DNA from 2 places in the Eubacterium limosum genome. Region 1 is predicted to be linked to the other one. Evidence: riboswitches for the same ligand, from Rfam matches in the RefSeq annotation. Region 1 holds a riboswitch; the other holds the start of a gene.
What was found. Region 1 has a riboswitch for cobalamin ahead of B2M23_RS02195 (LytR/AlgR family response regulator transcription factor). Riboswitches for the same ligand answer to the same signal wherever they lie in the genome.
Positions count from the first base shown of each region.

Region 1 (16,084 bases):
CAAAGGTGAAGACCAGGATTTTATTTTTAACCGTATCTTTGTCGGGCACTTTGTAGATAAAGCCCAGATCGTCGCATTCTGTAAAGTCATCCACGGCTGTCACGTCCTGGCCGTTTTTCCCAGCGTTCATATCTTGAACGCTGCTATACGCGGTTACCTTAACCGACTTCGTTGGGTTATGCTCATCTTCAATCAGCATCTGAAGCAGCTGATTGTCTTCAAACCGGTCATCTACCAGCTTACCGGTCATATCGACCAGCCCTTCATTGAGGGTGATGTTCCAGGTGATGGTGCCTTTATCTGGATCGAACGACCCATTTTTAGCCAGAGCGGTATTGCCGACAATGGCTGGCGCAGTGGCGGCGGCGTACTCACGAGTACCGTCATCTGTTATTTTATTGCTGTTGAGCTTACCAACATACCCGCTGAGCCGGACTTCATTCTTAATGCCCTCATCATCGATATTTTCACCATTTTTAGATAAAAGCATGTTCAGGAATGCTGTATCGCCGGACAATGTACCCGGAGCTGAAGTATACTTAAAAACGTAACGGGCAGTATCCTCAGCCTGATTCGCAAAAGTAAAGGTCATTTCATCTTTGGAGAGAGTGCCGTAAGATGTGCCCGTTTTTGTTTTGGACGCGTCGCTTTCTGTTATGGTAATACCGCTGGTATCGCCAAAGCTCCAAGTGCCGTCTAAACCCTTTGTCGCTTTGCCCTCGGTTTCTTTACCATCTTGATACGCATAGCGTGTGATCCCTGTCAACGCGCCGTGCATATTGGCGTCTGGCAGAATATCCAGAAGATTGCCGTTTGTGATGGGCAGATGGCGGGGATTGACTTCTACCTGCCAATGCAGGCTGGTCTGGCCGCCGTTTTGATCATAATAAGGCTCAACACATGCTTTCTTGACCATGGTATTTTCCACGGTTTTTTCTGCCGGAACCTCAACGTCACTACCTGACGTACCGTCCACGTTATATTTCGCGGTATTTTTAACTGCGAGGTTTGGACTGCTGACTGCCAGCTGGCTGGTGACATCGGTGGTGATGTAGAGATCATAGTATTGGTTCTTCGCAACTTTTCCGAAATGAAAAACGACACTGTCGCCTTTTATTTCGTAATAGGGTGCAGCTGGCGCAGGTGTCACGCCAGATTGTGCTTTTGGTACTTCCTTACCTTCCTGCTTTTTTACGCCGCCCTCATAATAATTATAGGTAGGCTTATATGTATCCAGGACTTCCTCGGTAAAACCGCTGTCCGCGATGCTTTCGGTGATGGTCAGGTCTGCTATTTCTTCTTGGTAATGGTTGATTTTGAAACGCCAGCCCTGGGTACGGCTGTCCCAGTTAATATCTCCGATGGCTTCCTTCTGTACTGGGCTGTAGGTTTTTCCGACTTCTTTTCCGATATCGATGTTAAAATCCAAGTCGGTGCCTGGGCCAGGGCCACCGTAGGTCAATCGTCTGAACAGAAATTTAACCTCGTTGCTGAGATCGGCATTCGCGTTGTTTTTTAACTGTGTTGTATAAAAGATTTTCACCTTAGCGTTGGTAAATTTTTCAAATGGGAAAATAAGGATATCTTCCCCGTCTTTCGTGTATAAAATGGCCTTTGTATTGTTATCGGAAAGCTGCTTGAGACGGTTGTTGAGCACCTGGTCCACATTGCGCAGGGCCTCGTTGGTCAGATCGGCGTAGGAATAGTTTTTCAAGACAGAATCATCCGTTACCTGCTTAATGTCCATTGTTTCTGTTGTTGTTATTCCGTCACGCGTGACTTCAAAGATCAGGCCGCAGTTGTCTCCGCTTGCAATATAATTATGTGCTGTATTATCGATTTTATCCACGATCCAGGCATCCACAAACTCGGAAAAATGGGTGTTAACGGTAATAATCCAATCAAAAAGATTCCCGTTCAGCTCGTTTTGTTTTCCCTCTTTTGTAAAAAAGCTGGTATTCATGGTGGTGTTAGTTTCACCAGATTCTTTCTGGAGTGCATTATCGCGGCCTCTCAGGCTGGCTTTATTCGCAAAAGTCGTATTGATCTTGTTGTCATTCAGATACTGGGCATAATAGTCGTTGGTGAGTGCGGCCCGGATCGCAAACTCAGCCTTGCGAACATTCGCAGGGGTTTCCGGAAAGGTATAGTGCAGGACGTTGAGTCCTGTGGCTTCGTCCGGGGTGACGGTGTAGTCCCCTGATCCACCATCGGCTGCAAGGGCCAAAGCTTTCCCATCCAACTTGACGCTTTCCACAGTCAATCCCTTGGGCAGACGATCTTCCAGCGTCAGCCCGTTGATAGGTTCACCGCCTGTTACGTCAATATTTATTTTATAATCAATGTACAGGTCATCTGTATTAGAAATTTCACTACCATCTGCTTTGACGGCCATTTTGGTCATTGTGATTTGGTTATCTCTGGCAGGTGTTTCTGTTTTATCCAGATTCCCTTTAATGACCAGCTCATTTTTTTCGCCATCCCAGCCTACGTGTGCGGTATCACTATTGTCAAAAAGGCTGTCTGCCAGGTTGAGCTCAAGATTAAAGCCACCCTTTACATTAGACATCCCGCAAAGGTAGGGCTCGAAGGTGAAGGTGACCTTCACTTCGCCTGTGTCTGCGTCCCGTGTGAGGACATAGCTGCCAATGGGCATGTTTTCAAGACCTGCGACGGTTCCTGTAACCTCATGCGTGACACCAAACACTTCACCGTTTTCTTTAAACTGATTTCCAAAGTTATAGGAAAAAATAGCGCTGTTGACTTTTGCGCTGCCACCATTACCTTTCAAAAAAGCATTAAGAGCAGCATACGCTTCCTTTTTAGCGTCATCGCCACTGGCGGACTGGGCCGTTTCAAGCTTTTCTTCAGCGTCTATTAGATCTTGATCTTTAAGCTGTCCCCAGCAATCGCCTAAAAAACTGTCCTCCAGCCTCAAATCGAACGCAAAGCTGACAGGTTCTTCTTTCGCGTAGTCTTTTGCTATAAACCGCATGATGGCCGATTTAAAGGCGGCATCGGTACTGCCGGTTGTCTTGTCCGCGTTGGCAGATACGCCGCCGCTGAACAGGGCCGCTTTTATTGTGCTTGGTCCTTCGGATGCGGCCACGGGTTCTTCCTCCCCTTCAGCCCGCACCACGTTCCCCGGACTGTACGAAATCATCTGGAATGTCATGCAGAAAACCAGAAGGAGGGACAGAAGTCTTCTCCTTACGGTTTTTTTACTCTTCTCTCTCATTTTTCCTACCTTTTTATTTCTTTATATTTGTGGCAAGCGCCAATTCGCCACTATTGATTACCTTTATAATAAGTCTATCAAACTCGAAATTCCTTTTCACTTTTTTTACCATTTCTGTTGTTTTATTACTGAAGTTGCGCGTTTAAAATTCAGATACTTTCAGCTTTCCCATTCACCACCATACTGTCTCAAAATACAACGGATGTGCTCGTGCACTGTGGCTTCACTCAAGCCCCGGTTTCTGGCAGCGGCAAACAGTGTAAAACCGTCGAGCCAAAAATTTTTTACAATAAAAAAAGACGGCCCGAAGGCCGCCTTTTACGGAGGATTTAATGATTTAGTTTTTCAAAAATTTCGACAATCTCGCTCATTTTCTTTGCGCCGAAGACCACATCCCGTTTATTGAGGATCATGGCAGGTACGCTCATGAGCTTGTATTCTTCCTTCAGCTCTGGGAAAAGGGCCGTGTCGATCATTTCCGCCTGAATGTTCGGGTTCAGTAGAGCGATGCGTTGGCAGGCCGCCACCACATCGGGGCAGAAATGACAGGACAGGGAGATACAGATCTGGGCATTAACTGGATGGTCGATGGCCGCAATCCGCTTGGCAAGGGCCTCGTCCACTGCCTGGCCCGGTCCGGCGAAGTTATAAACCGCCAGAACAAAGGAATTCATTTCATGGCCGCCGGGGATACCGGTAAATTTGACGCCGGAATACTGTCCCTCTGGATCAAACAGGGCTACCACCGGCAGGTTGTCGAGGTGCATGGCGGCTTCCAGCTCAGGCTTCTCGCCTTTTCTATAGGCCTCCACCTGGATATGGTCGTTAAGCGCTGCCACTTCCTCTAAGAAACCCTGCATTTCCAAGGTCTTTGGCACAGCCGGGTCGATGATGGTCACCACCCGCGCAGTGCGTTCGAGCTTGCTGAAGATTTCCTTGAGCTGGCCCTTCATGGCCGCCGGGATAAAGCCGTCTTCGCCGCCCTGTGGCGCTTCCGTCTCCGGCTCTGCCGGAGTTTTGGCTGCCTTCGGCTCAGGCGCTGCCAGGCCCAGGCGTTCCCGCTCAGCCGCCACGTATTTTTCCGCCGCGGTGGCCGCGATGGCGCCGTCGGCCACTGCCGTGACAATCTGGCGCAGCTCCTTTGGCCTCAGGTCACCCGCGGCGTAAACGCCGGGGACATTGGTTTCCATGCGGTCATTTGTGAGGATATAGCCCTCAGCGTCGATGTCCACCCGGCCCTTAAAAATCTGGGTGGCCGGCTCATAGCCCGCGAACACAAACATGCCAAAAGGCTTGCCGTCCTTGCTCTCATAGGTAAAGGCAGCGCCGGTCTTATTATTGAAAAATTCTACCTTTTTCAGAAAATCGTCGCCGGAAACTTCTTTCACCTCTGTGTTGTACCACACCTCAATGCCCGGATGTTCCCGGACCTTGTCCGCCACCATCTGGGCGCAGGTAAAATCATCCTCGCGCACCACAATGGTCACGCTTCTGCCGTAGCGGGTCAGGAACACAGCCTCCTCGGCTGCGGCAAAGCCGCCGCCCAGCACAAAGATGTCAAGGCCGCTGAAAAACTCGCCGTCACAGGTCGCGCAGTAGGCAATGCCGCGTCCGGTATATTCCTGCTCACCGGCAAAGCCGATCTTGCGCGGGGAGGCGCCTGTGGCGATGATGACCGCGCGGCTTCTGTAAGTGCCGCGGCTGGTATGCAGTGCCTTTACTTCCCCGTCAAGGTCCACCCCCTCGATCTCAGCTACAGTAAATTCCGCGCCGAAATCCATGGCGTGCTTGTGCATTTCATCCATGAGCTTAGGGCCGGTGGTGTGGCGGATACCGGGATAGTTAACTACCTCCGCGGTATTCACAGCCTGGCCGCCCGGCTGGTTTTTCTCAATGATCAGCGTATCGAGCATGGCCCGGGCAGCATAGATACCAGCCGAGAGTCCGGCGGAACCGCCGCCGATAATAATCAAGTCATAAATCTTATCCATGGCGCCCTCCTGCTTCTTACAGCTTGCCGACTAAGTCTAAGCTTGGTGTCAGTGTGTCTTCGCCTGGTTTCCATTTCGCAGGGCAGACCTGATCGCCGTGTTCTCTTACAAACTGAGCGGCCTGTACCTTGCGCAGAAGCTCCTCAGCGTTACGGCCGATGCCCATGTCATGAATTTCGTAAACCTTGATAACGCCGTCCGGGTCCACCACAAAGGTACCGCGCAGCGCCTGGCCTTCTTCCTTGACCAGCACACCGAAGAATTTTGCCAGCACGCCCGCCGGGTCGCCTAACATCGGGTACGGAAGGCCCTTGATGGTGTCGGTGGTGTCCGCCCAGGCTTTATGTACAAAATGGGTATCTTCTGAAACCGAATAGATTTCACAGCCGATTTTTTTGAACTCCTCATAATTGTCCGCTACGTCCGCCAACTCTGTCGGGCACACAAAGGTAAAATCTGCCGGGTAAAAGAAGAACACACCCCATTTGCCCAGGACATCTTCCTTTGTGACGGTTTTAAAATCACCTTCGTGATATGCCTGTACTTCAAAATCGATCAATTCTTTGCCAATTAAATTTTTCATGTTGATACCTCTTTTCGATAATATTTATTTTTGTTAGTTATTTCTAACTGTTTGATGAGTGTATCTTAACACGATAAAATGGACTTGTCAAGAATAATTCTAAATTAAAAAGCAGATTTTTAACAAAAAAAGCCACAGAGATTTTAAGGGATTCTCTGTGGCTTCAACAATCAAATTTTATAAAACAGGCTAAGAACGGCCCTGCTCCGCACTCAGGGACACAGGCTTTTCTTCCCTGTGTATAAACGCCGGCAGCAGGTTCGCGATAGAGCCCGCCAGAATCAGCAGCACACCGATCACCATGTTGATCGGCACTGCTTCGTGCAGGATCAGCACTGCAAGGATGGGCGACAGCACCGGTTTAAAGAAGAACACCAGCGACGCCGTACTGGCCGAGGTCTCCTCAATCGCCATGAAATAAAAGGCATAACCACCGCCAGTCACGCCGATACAGATATAAAGCATCGTGAGGACATTAGACGCCGTATAACCCGTAAACAGCGGAATATTGGCAAATAAGGCAAGACCGCTGCCGCTCAGCATATCCGCCACCGGGCCCACATGGCTGAGGCCGATGAGCAGCAGCATTTCCAGGCTGGCGAACAGAAAGCTCCCGCAGGTCACCACCACGCCGCCGTAGCGGTTACACTGCTTCTTGGAAAAAACTGAGTACAGGGCAAAAGCCACCGCGGCCAGAATCGCCATGACCACCCCTGCGATGTTGAGGGCGGTGTGCAGAGGGTTGACAATTACCAGGATTCCGATGATTTCAAGCACAATGGCCGCCACATGGTTTTTCTTGATCACCTCGTGCAGGATAATGCCCGAGAAAAACAGCACAAACACCGGATTACTGGAAAACAGCACCGCCACCACCGAGGCGTTGGCGTTTTCTACCGCCAGCTGGTAAAAGGTCATGCTGACCACAACCCCCAGAAAGCCCAGGCCCGCGAAATGCAGCAGGCTTTTTTTATCCAGATGTTCCTTTTTCTTCTTAAGCGTCCTGAGCGCAAAGGGAATTAAAACAAGACCGCCGATCAAAAAACGGGTCAGGTTCATCTGTACAGCGTTAAACTGACCTGAAACACTTTTGAGGGCGATCTCCATCGAACTGAAAAACAGCGTCGCAATGACAATATATAAATAGCCTTTTTTCAAAATCAAATCTTCCTTTCATTTTTCGTACAGTAACGATTTTACCTCTCTCATTACCATAAGTAAAATGAAATATTCTTATGTGCTTTATAACCGTTGGTTATGGCAAAATAATATCCAGAAAAGCCTCTGCCGCCTTGGAGATACCGCCTTTTTTCCGCTTGATCACACAGATCTGCCGCTTCGGCATCTCAATCTTAGCCCGGATCTCGATCAGGCTCCCCTGCTCCAGGCGCTCCTGTGCTACATCGCGCACCGCGATGCCTATACCCAGGTTTCTTTCTGCGTAAGGCATGATCAGCTCCATGGTGCCCAGTTCAAAGGCCGGCTCCAGCCGTATCTTATGCTTGAGGAAAAACGAGTCCAAATAGTGCCGGCTGGCCGTGTTGCGCTCCGTACAGATAATGGGGTGCGCCATGATCTCCTCAAAGCTCAGCACCTTTTCGGCAAGCGGCGCGTAATCCAGCCCCGCCACAAAAACATCCTGGATCTCCCGGATCGGGTGAATCTCAATATCGTCTGAGGCCGCCACTGGCGAGGATACCACTCCCACCTCAATGCGCTCCTCTTTCAGGGCAACGCGTGTGCCCGGCGTGGTGCCGCTCTGCATATTGATGCGGATATCCGGATACAGGCTGTGAAATTTTTCAAGATAAGGCAGCAGGAAAAAGCGGGCGATCATGTCACTAGTGCCCAGGCGCACCACCCCATTATTCAGATTCAGCATTTCCCAGAGCTTCTTTTCGCCTAGGGCCAGCTGCTCATAGGCCTTTGCCACATGGCCGTACAGCATTTCCCCCTCCGGCGTCAGGGTCATTCCCTTCTGATTCCGGTGAAAAAGCTCGCACGACAGCTCCTTTTCCAGCAGGTGGATCGATTTGCTCACCGCCGGCTGCGAGATGTACAGCGCCTGGGCCGCCTGTGTAATGGTGCCGTGGCGCGCTACGTAATAAAAGACCTTGTAATGTTCAAAATTTACATTCATAAAAATACGTCCTTTTTCCGTTAATCCGTTTCATTATATCACATTTTGAATTTTATGCAACCTGCCCATTCTTCGACTTTCTGTCACGATTAATTTGCCTAAAAGTACGAGAATTTTTCAACTTAAAATATTTTAGACAAACAAAAAAATCCCCCTGCGCCTGTCTTTGGGAGAGAATGCCGGACTTTTTTCCGGTTCCTTTCAGTTTTCTTACAGAGACTTGAAATTACCTGTAAAAGCGGATATAATTAAGAAGTCTACTGTGGTCCTATAAAAAATGCGCAAAAGTGTCTGGTTTTTAAATAAACCGCCGGCTTATATCACAATGGTATAGAGTCAACAGCTAAAAGCGTAAATACTATTTTTAGGGGGAATTGTATGCAAGAGCTAGATCATAAGGCGATTGGCCTTCGTATTCGTAAACAAAGAACATTTCTGAACATGTCCCGTGATGAATTGGCAAGAAAAATCGGTATCACACCAACCTTCCTTGCCGATATAGAACTGGGGACTAAGGGCTTTTCTCTAAAAAGCCTGAATCGTTTCTGTGACGTTTTGAAAATGTCCGCCGACGCAATTCTCTACGGCCCCAAAGAATACATGGGGACGAAGTACGCAGCACTGCTGGAGCTTTTGGAACGCTGTCCAGCAGAAAAAGGAAAATACGCAGAAGAAATTCTGACTCTGTTTTTACTCAGCCATGACCCAGTAGAATAAAAAAATGCGGGTGTCCAAATTGCAGTTGGGCACCTGTTATTTTTTTACACTCTTAAACATACTGCCAGCGCCCGGCGTCTCCTCCGCTCTGCTCCGAACCGCTTCCCGGATCAGTTTTGAGCCGATTTCCCGCATTTCGCCAGCTGTGTACCAGGGCTTCGCATAAAGCGTATAATCAATATCGGTACGGTATCCCTGCAAAATCGCCCGGATCTGCTCCGGCCCCATGCCCTGCCGCACATACTCCGATACGTCAAGCCCTTCCTCTAAACCCATCCGGATCAGGTACATCTTTTTCCAATCCAGATTTTTGTCCGCATAGATCGATACATCTACCTTTCCTGTAAGCCCTTCCCGTATTTGCCACATCTGGCAGTTTGAATACTCAGGATCGTTATAAAAGGTCACATCCACACCGGTCATCAATCCCCAGAAAATTTCCCGTATCTGCTCTGGTGTAAAGGCCTCCGTAATATACGGCGACACATCGAAACCACATTCCATCGCTTCCTGAATCACATTCTGCTGTTCTCTTGTATACCTTGGCTTAACGCCCATTTTTCCACAACCCCAGCAGCATCATCAGCGCCTCAAGGCCCAGGCATTCCGCGGCGACCAGACCAAACCGGCTGTTAAAGGCCAGTCCGGCAAGCAGCGCGCAGGCACTGATAACCACCAGTATTCTCCTCGCCCGTTTCCGGTAGTGGGTGCACTCCGCGTCGTCCAGCGGTTTTGCGCTGTTTTCGACCGGCGCCCATTTGTAGATCACCGGAAAAGCGGACAGCGTAAGCGCCGCGGTAACCACCGCAACCGTCCCCGCCGGGCAGAACCGGGCAATGAGTAAAACAGAAAGTATTGTGATCCATGACAGCAGATAGCAGACCCCGCGTGTATCGGCGTGGTAACCGCCGGCATAGGCGCGGATGGCCGCATAAACAATTAAAAAGACTATGGTCTCCGGCAGCATGCCGAGAAGCAGGCCCACCAAAAGCATGGAAGCGTAGTGAACTGCCTTGAGCATTAAAACTCTGATTCCAAACTGATATATTTCAACATCTTCATCGACCACAATTTCTCTTCTTTTTAATTGATAGATTAATGCGTCAGAAGCTTTTTCAAACATTAGAATTTACGGAGTTTTTTAATATTTACGGGAGCCTTTTCTTGATGATGGATCATCCAACATGCTGTGTTAGCATCTTTGACTGCTTCATGATGAGCGACTTTCGCTACATTTTTCAGGATTTTATTTTTGAAACTATCTTTTTTCATTTAGTACACCTCATAACATTCTATATTATGTAGTTTATCAGCTGATAGATGCTATTATATGTACAAAGCAACCAAATCACCATCTTTATTGTATCAAGAAATAAATCTATGGTCTTTTATATTTTAAATATGTCCCAAGTAAGAATTTCCACGCTCTTTTTACGACGCAGATATTAAAATTTTAACCTTAAACTCTTCTTCTATTTTATATTGAATAGTTCCATTATACTTTTCAATTGCTGTCTTTACATTTTTCAAACCAACACCCATATGTTCTCCCTGTTTTGTACTTTTCAATTCATTATTTTTATTATTCACTTTGCCATTATAGCTATTACAAATAACAACTGTTATAAAATCATTAAATTTGAATATTCTAAGGCTTATATGTCGTTTATCTATTGGAAGTTCAAGACATGCATCAATTGCGTTATCCAATAAATTAGAAAAAATCGTAGTCACGTCAAAAAAATCCATAAATCCAATGTCTATGTCTTCAACTTCTAACATGACATCTATACTATTTTCATCACACTTTATTAATTTATTATTGATGATTATTGTTAAAAAGCGATTACTACATTTAAAACGGCTTCCCAACTCATCCATCTTTCTATATATTGTTCTAGCATAACTATGAGCCATATCACCATTGTCATTAGCATAAAGTTCTTCAAAAGTTTGCATATGATTTTTCATATCATGTATCAATCGTCTCGAATAATCATATTGTGCTTCAATACTTTTATAATAAGTATTTTGCATCATTACCTGCTGTTCTTTCAAGTCCATATCTCTTTCCAATTGATAGCGTTTTGATATGGCTTCGAATAGGTATACCAAATATATATCTAATCCAATAAATCCAAAACAAATATATGCTAAAGCAATTCCAGATGAACTTTGTTGTATTGTTATATAAAAATAATATAGCACACTTATTTCAAAAACTGCCAATAACATTAAAAAGATATTTTGTACAATTTTAAGTGTATTTAATTCATTCTTTTTAAATATAGATACAAAAATATAAAATCCACATAACAAAATTATTTGATTGCAGATTCCAGAAAGAAATAAAAAATTAAAACTTTCCTCAACACCTTCTATCGTAGTATCCATTATTAAAGAAACAATTACGACTGATATAACATCTGAAAAGATTATATAAAGCGCAAAGACAAAATCATATATTAGCATCCATTTCTTATCAAATATAAAAAGTGAGTAACTAACTAAGCATAATGATAACAATAAAAAAGTTATTTTAAGTATAGGAATTCCTAAGATATTCAATCCTATTGCAATAATAACAAATAATAAAAAGCTTATAAAATAATTAAATTTTTCTTTATATTTTCTATCATATACTTCGGACATAAAACGAAACATAATATATCCTGTAATCCCATATGATAAAGCCATATCCAATATATAAATCCACTTATCCATACTCTTCCCCTAAACTTATCCTCCTAGCCAATCCTCTACAACAGCTTAAAATTCTCCTCAATATAATCAAACAGCCGCGCCTTAAATTCCACGGCCCGTTTCTGGGCGATGGGCAGGGTTTCGCCATTGTCCAGATACAGGTCGGCGCCCGCAATACGCTTACAGTGAAACAGGTTCACGATCACGCTCTTGTGGCAGTATTCAAAGTCAAAGTCCTTAACCTTTTCCATGATCTCACTCAGAACGCCGCTAAATTCAAAATCGCCCTGGGTGGTGCTCATTTTAATCTTCCGCCGCACACGCTCAAAATAATAAATGTCATTGCTGGCAAAAACCTTCAGCTCGCCGCCCATCACCAGAGAGATGTCATGGCTCTTGTTTTCCTTTTCAATAAAATCAAACACCTCGGTCAGCACCATGTTTACCTTAGCCGTGTTAAAGGGCTTGACCAGGTATTCAAACGCGTGCACAGCAAAGGCGTTGCGCATGTAGTGAGTGTAGCTGGTGATAAAGATAATCTTGACCCGGGCGTCCCACTTGCGGATCTGCTTGGCCGTATCAATCCCATCGGTTTCCGGCATCTCCACGTCAAGAAAAAGGATATCAAACTGGATACGGTCTTCAAGCACTTCACTGCCGTCGTGATAGACGTATGTCTCCACATCAATATTGTGTTCCTCACCATATCTGATAATGAGCGCCTCCAGCTTTTCTGCAATCAAAGCATTGTCGTCACAAATCCCAATTCTAATCATCCCATCCACTGCCTTTCCAGTATTTCTTTCATTATACCATATTTTCTTCCCGCACCCTATACAAAGCCATCGTGAAGATTATTTCCCCTTAATAATTTTATACCATAAAAATACTCTATAAAAACGAAGATTTCAAGATTTTTTTCAAAAAAAGAAGCCCCGGCGTTTGGAGCTTCTCAAAAAAGGGAGGGGTTTTTCAGCCTCGCTGACTGAAAAGAGGATTTAATGACGCCTGTCTGATGGAACAGGCATTATGAGATTTAATTAAATACGAATGATAAGGTGACCGTCCTTAAATTCCATAAAAAAATCCCTCTCGGATTCAGAGAGGGATGAACGAACACAGTATAATCTGGATGGTAAGGGTTTTTGTTTCGTTTCTTAAGCACTCTAAATCGGAGTCTTTTAAGAACCAATCACTATGTCGGTCTTCTGGCTCAGCAATATCATCTTTCCGCCTTCCCATCATCGTTGACAGTGGCTTTTCAGAAAGCATTTTGCATTACAGCTGCGATTACAGCAAGGGATTCTCACCCTTTTCCCACTACATAGGATCATTCAATATTTAATTAACTTCATCATACGCCCTTTGAGCGGCTTTGTCAACAACTTCTTTTTAAATATTTACGATTATTAAAGCCTGCCTTCTCTGGCCGCCAGCTGCCTTTATAATAATAGAGCACCAGTACCGCCCCTGTCACAATCCAGGTCAGCGGATAGCTGATGTAGATCATGCGCGCGTCGTGGACAAACCGCAGGGTGGTAAAAATCCAGCCCAGCCGCAGGCCGCACATGCACAAAAGCGTGATGATCATAGGGATTACCGTGGCCCCGGCCCCCCGCAGCACGCCCACAAATACCTGATCCGCGGCGTAAATACCATAAAGGGGCACCACGGTGTAAAGCTGGCGCATGCCGTTTAAAACCACTGTTTCGTCCGAGGTAAACATGCCCAGAATCAGACGGGCGTTCAGGATAATGGCTGCGCCCAGGCCGATGGTTACGCCCACGCACAAAAGCAGGCAGACGTTTTTGCCCTTTACCACCCTCTCCCAGCGCCCAGCGCCCATGTTCTGCCCTACAAAGCTGGAAATTGCCAGGCAGAAGGCGTCAATGGGCATAAAAAGAAATCCGTCAATTTTCATATAGGCGGTAAACCCGGCCATGACCTCCAGCCCAAAGGTATTGATCTGGGACTGGACCACTACGTTGGAGAAGCAGACCAGCACAGACTGCAGTCCGGCGGGCAGGCCAATACGCACGATATCCCTGAACACCTGTGCGTGAAACCGGATTTTGGCCAGCCGGAGCCGGTAGATGGGATCAGCCCTCAGCAGAATAATGACAATCAGCACAGCGGCGGCCATCTGTGAAAACACCGTGGCCAGTGCAGCGCCGGCCACGCCCATGCCAAGGGGCCCCACAAAGAGCAGGTCAAGGCCGATGTTCAGCACAACGGTGACCACCAGGCAGGCCAGCGGGGTTTTGGAATCGCCAACCGCACGCAGAATCCCGCTGCCAATGTTGTACAAAGTCATGGGGATCATGCCCAGAAAATAGATGCGGATATAGGGCACGGCGTATGCAAGCCCGGCCTCGGGGATGTTCATCATCCGCAGCATGGCCGGCGCAAAGGCCAGGCCCAGGACAGTGAGCGCAAGGCCGGCCGCCAGGCTCAGGGCCACGGCGGTGTGCACAGCCTCCTGCACCTTGTCGTATTTCCGGCTGCCGAAAAACTGTGAAATCAGCACGCTGGCCCCGATGGACAGGCCGATGAAAAAATAGATCATAAAGGTGATGAGCAGGCTGCTCGCGCCCACGGCGGCCAGGGCATTTGCGCCCACAAAACGGCCGACGATCACAGCGTCCACGGTGTTGTACAGCTGCTGGCAGAGGTTTGAGAACATGAGGGGCAGGGCGAACAGCAGCAGCTGCCGACCAATCTTCCCCTCGGTCATCTGGCCTTTTAACGGGATTTCACGGGTTTCTTCCATAATGCTTTCCTTAACTAATAGAGATGACAGGCCACCTGGTGGCCTGGCGCCACGTCCTTCAGGCGTGGCTTTTCGGCTTTGCAGACGGGCATGCGTTTCTCACACCGCCCGGCAAAGGGGCAGCCCGGAGGCAGCTCCAGCGGGCTCGGCGGATCGCCGGGGATGGTTTCGATTTTCTTGCAGCAGTCCATATGCAGCGAGAACACCGACCCCAAAAGCGCCTGGGTGTAGGGGTGCATGGCTGTTTCACACAGCTCTCCGCCGCCCACGGTCTCCACGATATTGCCCAGGTACATGACAGCCAGCCGGTGGCTCAGGCTCTGGACCAGGGCCATGTCGTGGCAGATAAAGATCATGGCAATGTTTTTTTCCTTCTGAAGCCGGGTCAGCAGCGCCACGATTTTCTTCTGGATGGAAACGTCCAGGGCCGAGGTGGCCTCGTCGCAGACCAGCACCTCGGGGTTCAGGGCCAGCGCTCTGGCGATGCCCACGCGCTGGAGCTGTCCGCCGCTCATGCTGTGGGGGTAGCGCTGCATAAAATCAGCGTCCAGTTCTACCATCTCAAGCAGTTCCCTGGCCTTTTCCGACCGCTGTTTCCGGAGGAGCCGGCCAAAATTGACAAGCGGCTCGGTAATAATGTCGCCCACTCGCATTTTTGGGCTGAAGGAGGCAGCGGGGTCCTGGAAGACCATCTGGATATGCTGTCTTTTCCGCCGGGCCTCCTCGCCCGAGAGCCCGGCAATATCTTTTCCTCTAAAGTATATCGCACCGGCAGTGGGCTTTTCAAGCTGCACCAGCATTTTTACAAAGGTACTTTTTCCGCAGCCGCTTTCTCCCACAATGCCAAGGGTCTCCCCGCGCCGCGCCGCCAGGCTGATGCTGTCGCAGGCTGTAAGGGGCCGGCCGTCTGAGGTATGAAAGCGTTTGGTCAGCCCTCTGGTTTCCAGGATGATTTCATGATTTTCAGACAAAGCGCGCACCTCCAAGCTCGGGCACTGCTGCCACCAGTTCTTTTGTGTATTCCTGTCTGGGATGAAGGATCACCTCTTCCCGGGTGCCGCTCTCCACAATCTCGCCGGCCCGCATGACAATGATCCGGTCTGCCATATACGCGGCCACGCCCAGGTTATGTGTGACGATCATGATCCCTGTGCCAAAGTTCTGGCGGAGGGCCATCATCTGGCGCACAATCTGGGCCTGGGTGGTCACATCAAGAGCGCTGGTGGGCTCATCGGCCAGCAGCAGATCGGGCTCAAAAGCCATGGCCATGGCAATGCCCACCCGCTGCCGCATGCCGCCGCTCAGCTGAAAGGGGTAGCTGTCCATGATGTTTCCCGCGTCGGGCAGGCGCATGCGTGTCAGCATCTCCACGGCGCGGTCCCGGGCGCTGTCCCTTGTCACAGCCTTGTGGGTCTGGATATAGTTCACAAATTGCCGGCCGATTTTGCGAATGGGGTTGAGCGTGCTTCCGCTGTCCTGAAAAATCATGGCGATGCGGCTGCCCCGCAGGTCCCGCCAGTCCTCCGGCGTTTTCTGGAGCAGGGGCTCCTCATCAAAAAGAATCTCGCCGCCGGTGACCCGCCCATTTCCCGGCAGCAGGCCGAGAATGGAGCGGATTACCGTGGTTTTTCCGCTGCCGCTCTCCCCCACAACACTGATGATCTCATGCTTTTTCATGTGCAGGTCAAAGTGCGCCACCGCCGGCGGTTTTTCACCGTACTGTACGCTCATATCCCGGATTTTCAGCATCTTTTTCTCCTCTCATTAGCGCGCCTGCCTACTGCGCCGGCTTGATTTCCTTGGTCAGCCAGTAATAATCGGCTGGCAGCATCTCGACGCCGGTAATCTTCTTGCTGGAAATAATGTTGGTTTCCGGATAAGCGTAGAAGACGCTGGCCGCGTCGTTCATGATAAGCTGCTGGGCACGGATGACCAGCTCACG
Region 1 is NZ_CP019962.1:467,716-483,799, forward strand. It holds gene B2M23_RS02145 (SpaA isopeptide-forming pilin-related protein) at 1-3,238, opposite strand, end outside; gene B2M23_RS02150 (FAD-dependent oxidoreductase) at 3,568-5,229, opposite strand; gene ahpC (alkyl hydroperoxide reductase subunit C) at 5,246-5,812, opposite strand; gene B2M23_RS02160 (DMT family transporter) at 6,002-6,970, opposite strand; gene B2M23_RS02165 (LysR family transcriptional regulator) at 7,068-7,952, opposite strand; gene B2M23_RS02170 (helix-turn-helix domain-containing protein) at 8,331-8,669, shown strand; gene B2M23_RS02175 (hypothetical protein) at 8,706-9,227, opposite strand; gene B2M23_RS02180 (accessory gene regulator ArgB-like protein) at 9,217-9,792, opposite strand; gene B2M23_RS02185 (cyclic lactone autoinducer peptide) at 9,792-9,941, opposite strand; gene B2M23_RS02190 (sensor histidine kinase) at 10,101-11,393, opposite strand; gene B2M23_RS02195 (LytR/AlgR family response regulator transcription factor) at 11,429-12,148, opposite strand; cobalamin riboswitch at 12,554-12,715, opposite strand; gene B2M23_RS02200 (MATE family efflux transporter) at 12,751-14,142, opposite strand; gene B2M23_RS02205 (ABC transporter ATP-binding protein) at 14,157-15,113, opposite strand; gene B2M23_RS02210 (ABC transporter ATP-binding protein) at 15,106-15,891, opposite strand; gene B2M23_RS02215 (ABC transporter substrate-binding protein) at 15,920-16,084, opposite strand, start outside.

Region 2 (4,552 bases), 1.5 Mb from region 1:
CGTAAAACCTCCTTTCAGTCATCTATGCGAGTTTTTCCTATTAAAACTATTATACATAATAGACGTAAAAAATTCAATTCTTAAAAACTCCGATCCTGTTCAGAAGCAGTTTAAAACTGCAGAATTTTAAGAGGCGTTTGACAAAACAGAGTATGAGGGCTATGATAAAGACAAATCAGACACTGCATAATCTTGAAAATATATGAAAAGCGGAGCTGCCAGTATGAAAAAAATGATTAATATGACCGTGTTCAACCATGATATGGACCGGTTTGAAAACCAGGATGCCCTGAAAGACTTTTACAAGTCCCGCGGGCTGGACGGCCTGGAGCTTCAGGTGTTATGGAATGAGCGCCTTCCTGAGAAAATACCGCAGGAGGATGTTGTGGGGGTGCACCTGAGAATGTTTCCCTGTTGGATGGATCTTTGGCGTAATGACGAAGCAGCCCTGCTGAAGGAGTTTGATAAACCGGAAAACTGGGAGACATACTATGAGGGAAGGGATAAATCCTGTATCCTCAACCGTTTAGAAAAGGAGCTGGAAACAGCGCAGGCGCTGAACGCCGAGTATGTGGTGTTCCATGTCTCGGACTGCCGTTTTACAGAGACCTACCACAATGTATTTCATTACAGCGACGAGGCAGTGATTGACGCGAGCTGTGAGGTGATCAATACGCTTTTGGACGGTAAAAATTACACATTTAAATTCCTGGTCGAGAACCTCTGGTGGCCAGGCCTGACCCTTACCCGACCGGAAATGACGGAGCGGCTGCTGAGGGGAATACATACCGATAAAAAGGGGATCATGTTCGATACCGGCCATTTACTGCATACCAATTTAGAACTGAGGACAGAAAAGGAAGGCATTGATTACATCAACAAAATGCTTGATGCCCACGGAGTGCTTTGTGATTATATTTATGGAATGCATCTCCAGCAGTCACTCACAGGAGCGTATGTCCAGAGCATTGTTCAGAATCCGCCAGATTTAAAGGAGTCCTTTTGGGATCGCTTTTGGCAGTGTTCAGAGCATATTTTTAAGATTGACGCCCATTTGCCCTTTAGGCATCCTGAGGTAAAAGCGCTGATACAGAGAATATCGCCCGAATACCTGACGCTTGAACTTGTAAGCGCCGACTCAGCTGAGCATGGGCAGAAGCTGGATCAGCAGCTCCTTGCTTTAAAGTAGCATTCTCTGGCGCTTTTTCTTGACAAAGACAACAGAAAGCGATATGATAAAGAAAATTTAATAGCGAAACTGTTCTGTGTAATGGGAAAAGGGTGCGACTCCCTTGCTGTAATCGCAGCTGTAATGCAAAATGCCTCTCAGTAACCACTGCCTGCCGGCGGGAAGGGAGAAGGATGATATTGCAGAGCCAGAAGACCGACTCAGAAGCAGGTTCTTAAAGCTCCGATTTAGAGTAATAGGACAAACCACAGGCAGTCTTGTGTCTTTTTTACCTTCTCTGGATCAGGGAAGGTTTTTTTGTGGTCAAAGGAGCGGGAAAGGAGAAAAATGACAAAGTATGATTTGGTCCTTCAGCTTCAGGAGGAAGCAGAAATGTTTGATCTGGAAGTTTTGATGCAGCAGCGCGAGGAAGTACAGAAGGTTAGGTTCAGGCCGGGGACTCTGGCCCATCAGACCATGCTCAATACCATTTACAATGTAACGGCGCTGATCAGCCTGAAGACTGCAGTCCTGGATGACGGCTCCGCGAAAAGCGTCAGTGAAAAGAGGTTATACGCCTTTAAAGGACTGATTGACCAATACCTGGAGGATTATGCCCTTGGCGGAGCGTTACAGAAGAGCATGATCAGGCTTGCGTGCACTTATCTGGCTTTTATCGAAGAAAAACCGCTCCACCCCGTAGGAAGTCATTTCGACGGCCAGTTCCTGGAGCAGCAGTTTGATCAGTACTATTGCCCACAGAAGGCCAAGGAGCTGGGCAATCCAGACGCGCTCTGCCATTTCTGCAGTGCCCAATGCAAGGAGACGCTGGAGACCGGGGCCCGCGCTGCTGCGAAGAACTGCACCGGCGTTTAAACCCATTTTAGATTTGAGGTAGCAATGAATAATTTGAGAACAGCATATCATGCTGATGAAAAAATTGTGAATCATCCGGGCGTGTTCATGCATCCATCACCACAGGAAATCGGCGTAGAGGAATGCGCCTTTTCAACGACTGACCAGCTGCTTTTTTCAGACCAGACACGAACCCTGTGCCAACGCAACAGCTGCGGACAATTTAACGCGACCTGGGCGTGCCCTCCGGCTGTGGGAAGCTATGAAAGCTGTGTGATGAAATGCCTTTCCTATAAAAATGTGATGATTTTTTCTACCGTCGCGGATTTGAAGGGGCGATATAATGTGAGAGGCTGGCATGAAGCCCGCGTCAGGCATGAGACAGTCACCGACAGAGTCGCTCAGCAGTTTCGGACACATCGTCCGGACAGTCTCGTTTTATCGACAGAGGGATGTCTGGTCTGTGACAGGTGTACTTACCCTGATGAGCCCTGCCGGTATCCGGATAAGCTCTTTCCCTCGGTGGAGGGGTATGGGATCATCGTAATGGACATTGTGATTAAAACCGGTCTGCGCTATACCCACGGCTCCGAAACTCTGACGTATTTTAGCTTTATTCTTTTTTAAGACAGGCATAAAATCCTTTTTGTTATCATTTAAGTCTTTATCAATTTAGAAAGATTTGATATAATGAATAACCATAAAAGGAGGTGGAAAGCCTTTGGGTTTTAAAAATCTGAATGGACTAAAATATGGATGCGTAAGGACAGCAGGCTCGAAGGCTATAGAATATAAATATGACAAAAAAGAAAGTGAAGAAAAAAAGAAGCGCGGTGCGCATTGTTGGAGACATCGTCATCATTCTGATCATTCTCTCCCTTCTGGGGGCGGCAGGATGGATGCTCTATAAAGAGTTTTTCCCCAACAATACGCCGATCCTTAAAATGCAGGTTACAAACCGTGAAGATAACAGCATTGACTGGGCGGCACTGCGTGAGGTGAACCCCGAAACCGTTGGCTGGCTGAGCATTGAGGGGACAAATATTGATACCCCTGTGGTACAGACAACCGATAATGATAAATATCTGTACACCTCATTTAACGGAGAGTCGGATGAAAGAGGCGTGCCCTTTTTAGATATGAATTATAAATGGCAGCCTAAAAGCCAGAATTCTCTGATTTATGGGCACAGCACCATGCGCAGCGGTGTGCACGTTATGTTTGACGATCTGCTTTATTACTATAAAGATCCCAATTTTATCACAGAGCACAATAAAATTGTGTACAGAAGACCGCCGGAGCTGGGCGGTGACGGCGTGTGGGAAATTTTTGCCGTGCTGGTGGTTGAGCAGGATTATGATTACAGACAGCTGGAATTTGCCGACGACGAGAGCTTTCTGAGCTACTATCAAAACATAAAGAATCAGAGCATTGTCGCAAGCAATGTGAGTGTACAGCCGGGTGACGAGATCCTCACGCTGTCCACCTGTATCTTTAATGTCGGACTCAATGACGGCCGCTTAGCCGTTATTGCCCGCCGTGTTTCATAAAAAATCGCCTGGCAGAAGGTTACAAAAGCCGTATTCCTGTGGATACGGCTTTTTATTATGCTTTTTCAGTCCCATTTCTCAAAGGCTTTTATTTTTTCAGTCAGGACTTTTATGTATTTTTCGCCGATCGCGCTTAAGCTGTGCTCGTTTCTGAGAATATATCCGGCGTGGAGCCGCTGGTCATTATCCAAAAGACGGATAGCCCTTACTTCGCTCATGTTGGAATGCATACGGTCAGCGTCGCTGTTGGTCAGGTCCGGACCGATACTGAAACAGTTTGTGCCGCGGACCAGGGCAATTTTGGAGCAGCGGTCAATCACATGGATATTTTTATCCCAGATTTCATTGAACAGGATCTCCTCCGAGAAATGCATCATGCTGTCCTCCCCCTGGTCGTAAGTCACAAAAGGGTACTCCCTGAGCATATCCAGCGTCAGGGATGTATTGCCGCTCAAGGGGTGTTTTTTCCGCAGGAAAACATAGGTGGTGAGCTGTCCCAGCTCATAAAAGCTCAAATTGCTGGAATCAAGGAGCTTTTGCATGGTGTTGAGATAATGCTCGTTGATACACAGGATGCCAAGCTCACTGCGCCTGGACGCCACATCGTGTATGACCTCATGGGTCGGGCACTCGCGGATGGCAATGTCATAATGCCTGAGCTCAAGATCCTCGATAATCTGTATAAAAGACATGACCGAGAAGGGAAGCCGCTGAGTGGAGACGGAAAAACGCATGGGCACTGTTTTCCGATGCTTGTACCGCCTTTCAAGATACTCGCTTTGCTCAACAATATCCTTGGCGTGGTTTAAGAAGTCCTGTCCCTCAAAGGTGAGCTCAATGCCACGGTTGTTTCGTTTAAAAATTGAGATGCCGAGCTGCTGCTCTACCTCACGAACCGCGGTGGAGAGCGTTGACTGTGAGACAAAAAGCGACTTGGCGGCAGCGGAGATCGAGTGGTGCTTTGCGATCTCGACAATGT
Region 2 is NZ_CP019962.1:3,387,818-3,392,369, forward strand. It holds gene B2M23_RS15865 (TIM barrel protein) at 224-1,189, shown strand; cobalamin riboswitch at 1,249-1,407, shown strand; gene B2M23_RS15870 (DUF2115 family protein) at 1,517-2,044, shown strand; gene B2M23_RS15875 (DUF2284 domain-containing protein) at 2,069-2,650, shown strand; gene B2M23_RS15880 (class B sortase) at 2,821-3,573, shown strand; gene B2M23_RS15885 (LysR family transcriptional regulator) at 3,639-4,552, opposite strand, start outside.
Region 2: it holds a riboswitch for cobalamin, as region 1 does, so the genes downstream of both, B2M23_RS15870 (DUF2115 family protein) here and B2M23_RS02195 (LytR/AlgR family response regulator transcription factor) in region 1, are expected to answer to the same signal.